Linked DNA regions of Tunturibacter gelidoferens. The protein of the gene in region 1 interacts with the protein of each later gene in a pairwise test. Links are inferred from orthologs where the notes say so. Each region holds a gene or a part of one and is shown in the gene's direction. Other genes may lie near its edges. The genes, in order: ctaD and RBB81_RS04135.

What was found.
Region 2: the proteins of ctaD (region 1) and RBB81_RS04135 interact in binary tests that used the Escherichia coli proteins (3 or more experiments, as listed by UniProt). The link is inferred for Tunturibacter gelidoferens from one-to-one orthologs.

What each region holds. Positions count from the first base shown.
Region 1 is NZ_CP132938.1:2,431,095-2,434,374, reverse strand. The notes cover bases 1-2,958. They hold ctaD (cytochrome c oxidase subunit I), read left to right. Parts: upstream 1-617; coding sequence 618-2,300; downstream 2,301-2,958. Other genes in these bases: RBB81_RS10855 (hypothetical protein), read left to right, coding at 2,933-2,958; RBB81_RS10860 (cytochrome c oxidase subunit 3), read left to right, coding at 2,297-2,911; coxB (cytochrome c oxidase subunit II), read left to right, coding at 1-593. Also shown: more of RBB81_RS10855, read left to right, coding at 2,959-3,280. UniProt on the Escherichia coli protein: Cytochrome bo(3) ubiquinol oxidase is the terminal enzyme in the aerobic respiratory chain of E.coli that predominates when cells are grown at high aeration.
Region 2 is NZ_CP132938.1:881,615-884,710, reverse strand. What follows is about bases 246-3,019. They hold RBB81_RS04135 (pyridoxal phosphate-dependent aminotransferase), read left to right. Parts: upstream 246-930; coding sequence 931-2,109; downstream 2,110-3,019. Other genes in these bases: RBB81_RS04125 (YncE family protein), read left to right, coding at 2,789-3,019; RBB81_RS04130 (hypothetical protein), read left to right, coding at 2,148-2,414. Outside these bases: more of RBB81_RS04125, read left to right, coding at 3,020-3,096. UniProt on the Escherichia coli protein: Shows aminotransferase activity with methionine and histidine as substrates, and to a lesser extent also with phenylalanine.

The sequences.
Region 1 (3,280 bases):
CAGCCAACGAGCTCCACGTTCCCATCAGCGACCCAGCATCGCCAACCCCGACCTATCTGACGATGTCCTCGGCCGACGTCTCCCACAGCTTCTGGATACCTCGTCTCGCCGGCAAGATGGACCTGATTCCAAACCGCGTCAACACCATGTGGATCGACCCTGAAGCGACGGGCCTCTATCTCGGCCAGTGCGCCCAATACTGCGGAACCCAACACGCAAAGATGCTCCTCCGCGTCTACGCGCAGACCCCGCAAGACTTTGCCGCCTGGCTCGACCAGCAAAATAGGCCCGCACAGAAGGACTTCCCCGGCAACGCCGCGGCAACCGAGGGTCAGGCCGTCTTCATGAAAGACGCCTGCATCAACTGCCACGCCATCAAAGGAACCGTCGCCACCGGCCGCTTCGGCCCCGACCTGACCCACCTCGCTAGCCGCGACACCATCGCCTCCGGGCCGATTCAAAACACGCCCGCAAATCTGAGGCGGTGGGTCGATGACCCGAACTCCATGAAGCCCGGTTCCTTAATGCCGGCGATGCATTTGAACGATCACGATCTCGACGTCATCACCGCTTATCTCTCTCAGCTTCACTAACCCTTTACCGGAAAGAAGCGAAGCATGACCACAACTCCTGTATTGGAAGCAGTCGACGAGACACTGGAGACTCAGAGTCGACCACCGCTCAACGTCATCTACGAGTGGCTAACGACAGTCGATCATAAAAAAATCGGGCTGATGTACATCGTGTACGCCCTGATCTTTCTCGTCATCGCTGGCTTCGAAGCGATCCTGATGCGAATTCAGCTCGCAATTCCCAACAACCACTTTGTCTCGCCTCAGGTCTTCAACCAGCTCTTCACCATGCACGGCACCACCATGGTCTTCTTCATGGGAATGCCCATCCTCTTCGGCATGGGGAACTATCTTGTCCCCCTCATGATTGGCGCGCGCGACATGGCCTTCCCGCGGCTGAACGCCTTCAGCTTCTGGATCTCCGCCTTCGCCGGCCTCCTGCTCTACTTCAGTTACATCGGCGGCAGCGGCCTCTACGCCGCAGGCTCTGCGCCCGACGTCGGATGGTTCGCTTACGCCCCTCTCACCTCAAAGGTCTTCTCGCCCGGTCACAGCACCGACTACTGGACGCTCGCCGTCTTTCTCAGTGGTGTAGGAAGCATCGGCACTGCACTCAACATCGTCACCACCATCCTCTGCATGCGTTGCAAAGGCATGAAGATGAGCCGCATGCCGCTGCTCCCGTGGCTCTACCTCGTCATGTCCGGCATCGTCTTCGTTGCCGTCAGTCCGCTCACCGCAGCGCAGATCATGCTCACGCTCGACCGCTACCTCGGCGCTCACTTCTTCGACACGCAGGCCGGCGGCTCCGCCATCCTGTGGATGCACTTCTTCTGGATCTTCGGCCACCCCGAGGTCTACGTCCTCGTGCTCCCCGCCTTCGCCTTCGCCAACGAGATCATCCCCGTCTTCTCCCGCAAGGCCATGTTCGGCTACCCCGCGATGGTGGCGGCCTCAGTCTCCATCGGCTTCATCAGCCTCAGCGTCTGGGCGCACCACATGTTCACCGCTGGCCTCGGCCCTGCGGGCAACACCTTCTTCGTCTTCGCCACCATGGTCATCTCGGTTCCGACCGGAATCAAGATCTTCAACTGGCTCGCGACCATATGGGGCGGCAAGATCATCTTTGCTGTCCCCATGATGTTCATGATCGGTTTTCTCTTTCAGTTCCTCATCGCGGGCCTTACCGGCATCATGCTCGCCGCCGCTCCGTTCAACTGGCAGCTCAGCGCCTCCTACTTTGTCGTCGCTCACTTCCATTACGTACTCGTCGGAGCAATCGTCTTCTCGCTCTTCGGCGCCTTCTACTTCTGGTACCCCAAAGTCACCGGCAGGATGATGAGCGAGACGCTTGGCAAGTGGCACTTCTGGCTCTTCCTCATCGGCTTCCATCTCACCTTCGACTTCATGCACGTCCCCGGCATCCTCGGCATGCCGCGACGTATCTACACCTACGAAGCGGGCCGCGGCTGGGACACTCTGAATCTCATAGTCGGCATCGGAGCTATCTTTCAGGCAGCAGGCACCATCGTCCTGGTCTACAACATGATCTACTCCTACTTCAAAGGCAAAGAGGCTGGCCACGATCCATGGGACGCCTGGACCCTCGAATGGTCCGTCCCTTCGCCGCCGCCGTCCTATAACTTTGCCATCGAACCAACCGTCAGCAGCCGCCGGCCACTATGGGATCTGAAACACCCTGAAGATCCAGACTCGGACTACGAATGATGACAACCGTAACCACCGCAAGCAGAATTCCAATCGACGGGCCGATCGAAACCCCATGGAAGCTGCCTTACCGCGGCACCGTCGGCATGGCGTGTCTCATCATCGCCGAGTCTGCGATCTTCATCATCTTCGTCGTCGCCTACATCTACTACATCGGCAAGAGCCTCAGCGGGCCAACCCCCGCGCAGGTGCTCGAGCTCCCCATCTTCGGCACCATCTGTCTGCTTTCCAGCAGTATCTTCGTTCACTTCGCCGTCAGCAATCTGCGCAAAGATAACCTCCGAGGCTGCACCCTCAATCTCGCCGCCACCGTCCTGCTTGGCACCATCTTTCTCGCCACCACCGCCCGCGAGTGGTATCACCTCATCCACGACGAGGGCCTCACCATCAAGACCAACCTCTTCGGTACCACCTACTACTCTCTGGTCGGCCTCCACGCGACCCACGTAGTCGTCGGCCTCATCATGCTCTCTCTCACCCTCGGGCTCTCGCTAACCGGCCACGTAAAAGAAGAGCACTCCGAGAAGCTCGAAGTCCTCTCCCTCTACTGGCACTTCGTCGACGCAGTCTGGGTCGTCGTATTTCTCGTCGTCTATGTCTTAGGCAGATAACTTCCGGAGAGGAGGAGCACGATGCAGGAAGAACAAATCACGCAATCCGCACAAGGTCACCAGCACGAGCACCGGTCAGACACCGTCATCCTTCCGGCACCAACGCCGTGGCCCATGGTCCTCGCGCTCGGTCTCTCGCTCATGATCACCGGCATGGTCACCCACTGGGTCATCAGCCTCTTAGGACTCCTCCTGGCTCTGCGTTCCATGTTCGGATGGTTCTTCGACATCTTCCCGCACGAACTTCACGTCGCCGTCCCCGTACAAACCGGCGTCATGCAGATCTCGAGCACCCGCACCACCCGCGAGCAGCTTCCTGTCGGCGCAACCCACCGCCAGCTATTGCCGGTCGAAACCTTCAGCATCACC
Region 2 (3,096 bases), 1.5 Mb from region 1 along the record:
AGGACCATCTTCATAGGCGACTTGATGACCATCCGCCCAGAAGATCCATTTCCAAACGTAATGCTCACCTACAAATCGACGAATGATGCGCCCGTGTCGGCTCAGTATCAAGGTTCGTGGATAACGCTCGTCGGTTCGGTCGGGATTGGGATAGTTCAGCGTCCATCCGGCCATGCCGTTTGGCCCTAGAAGATGCTCCGATTCGGTTGGCCGTTCGGACTTCGGTGCTGATTGTGTCCCCGGTTCAGGAATGCGGAAAAACGCAGTGAACAGCAATACACATGAGGCAAGTTTCACGACGGTCGGACCTCGCACCAAGTTTAGGCCAAGTCAACCGATGCTTAGATGAAAACACTCGGGAAGTCCGGCTGGCCGAGGTTCACGCAAAGTCAGGATTTCGGCAAGTTCAATCATCGACGTTTCCTATAATCCCGTTTTCAAGGAACTACAGGGGAATCACTTGTCCGAGAAGCCGACTACACGGACAAGTGAGCGACCTTCGTTTGTCGATGAGGCATTGGCGATTCGCCATGGAAGCTACGCCCGGAGCGAGCGCAACTTCCAAGGAATATGACTTCCTATTGTCGATCCTCTTGGTAATCCGCCTCTCTGCCTACTCCGGAGACCGTTCCTGTGAACTCTCCCGTAGCAGCAAAAAAGACAGGGTTGTTAAGGGCATCGGCCAACACTGGCACTACCCTCTCGTTCAACGTAAGAGTCCCGGAAGCATCCTTGAAACGGCCGGTTCCAGCAGTGATTTGGAAGGTCAAAGTGCAGTGTGACTCCCCAGCCGCGAGATCTATGCAATTTTCTCCTTGCGTGAGATTGACCTTCCGTGGTCCTCCCGCTGGTCGGGATTGGATTGCTTGTTGGCGGTTGGACGTAAGATGATTTCACTCTGGGCTATGGGCTCAAAAGGGGGATCGGGCTATGGGACAGGTTGAGGTTTCGGCAAGGTTGGGGCTGAGTGAACTGGCTCCGCGGCTGGTGCAGTCGGAGATTCGCGCGATGAGTGTGGCGTGCGATGCGATGGGTGGAGTGAATCTGGCGCAGGGAGTGTGCGACACGGAGGTGCCGGAGGTGGTGGTCGAAGGGGCGATTCGTGCGATTCGCGATGGGTTGAATATCTATACGCGGCTGGATGGGATTCCACGGTTGCGGAAGGCGATTGCGGGGAAGGTGGAACGGACGCTGGGGATTGTGGTTGATCCGGAGCGTGAGGTGCTGGTGACCAGTGGGGTGACGGGGGCGTTTCAGGCGGCGGCGATGGCGCTGCTGAATCCGGGCGATGAGGTGCTGGTGTTTGAGCCGTTCTATGGGTATCACGTGAATACGCTGAGCTCGCTGCGGGTGGCGGCGGTGGCAGTGGCTTTGACGGCGCCGGACTGGGGGCTGGATCTGGCGGCGGTGCGAGCGGCGATTACGCCACGGACGCGGGGGATGGTGATCAATACGCCTTCGAATCCAGCGGGGAAGGTGTTTACGCGGTTTGAGCTGGAGGGGCTGGCGAAGATTGCGGAGGAGTTCGATCTGTTCGTGTTTACGGATGAGATCTATGAGCACTTTGTTTATGGAGGGGCGACGCATCTTAGTCCGGCGGCGATTCCGGGGATGCGGGAGCGGACGATTTTGATGTCGGGGTTTTCGAAGACGTTTTCGGTGACGGGGTGGAGGGTGGGGTATCTGATTGCCGATGCGAGATGGCTGGGGTCGATTGGGTACTTTCATGATCTGACGTATGTGTGTGCGCCGGCTCCGATGCAGCAGGGGGTAGCGGATGGTGTGGAGCAGCTGGGGGAGGATTTTTACAGTGGGCTGGCGATGGAGCATGAGGTGAAGCGAACGATGATTGTGGAGGCGCTCCGGGAGGTTCACATGACCCCGCATGTGCCGGATGGGGCTTATTATGTGCTGGCTTCGGCGGCTGGGCTGCCGGGAGCTACGGCGGCGGAGAAGGCGAGGGCGCTGCTGGCGAAGACGGGAGTGGCTTCGGTGGCGGGGTCGGCGTTCTTCAGGCCGGGGAAGGGTGAGGACCTGCTGCGGTTTTGCTTTGCGAAAAAGGATAAGGATCTGGTGGAGGCTTGCCGGAGGCTGCGGGAGCTGCGTTAGGGCGCGGCTTGTTCCCTGGGTCTATAAGATGAAGAGGTATGCCGCCATTTTCTGAAGTGACGCGGATTGAAGCTGCGATCAAGAATAAGAGTGCGAAGGAGCTGGAGTGGTCGCTGTGGTACTGCCGGATGCGGCAGGCGGTGCCGAGTGCGCGACCGGCGGACTTGAAGTACTGGCGCGGGATTGAGGCGCTGGTGAAGGAGACGATGGCTCCTCCGGTGGCGGCGAAGGCGTATCCGGCGCGAAAGAAGAAGGCGGGGCGCGGGTTGGGGATGGGACCAGTGGATCCGGAAGCGGACTCCTAAGCCTTTTCAGGCTGAAGGGAATAGGGTGGTTCTGATCTCGCGAGACTGGGGGAGATCGACACCGAACTTAGTGCTCCTTTAGTCTGGACGAATGTAGTCTGGACGAATGGTGACGTTTTATCATCAGCCCGGATCAGGCGGCGTTGCTGATTACGCTGTTTGGCGTACGCGTTGTTTGGTGATCGACCGTAAAAACCTGTGTCCTGCCGGACGGGGCCCACGCGCAGTAAGCCCCGTCCGGCAGGACATAGGTTTCTGCGGCTCGCCTCGCGCATTCAGCGAAAATTAAGCATTCAATGCTACCTTGCTTCTGCTGTCGATCGAATGCACTTTGGCTGTTGATTGGGTGCATCGGATCCAGCCAGGAGATATCAATGCGAACGATGCGAATGGTTGTAATGTCACTGGCGGTGCTGTTGATCGCCGGTTTTCTGCCCGCTATGGCGCAGACAAAGTGGGAGGTGACCAAAACATGGCACATTGGCGGAGAAGGCGCAATGGACTATCTGACGGTCGATCCCGAGACACACCGCTTGTTTGTCCCGCGCGGGACCCACACGATGGTGATCGACGCCGGCTCAGGGAAGGTGCTGGGAGATATTCCGGGGCAGAAGGTTGCGCATGGCGTGGCGATCGTCCCGTCGCTGGGGCGCGGCTTCATCACGGATGGCGGCGGAGAGGG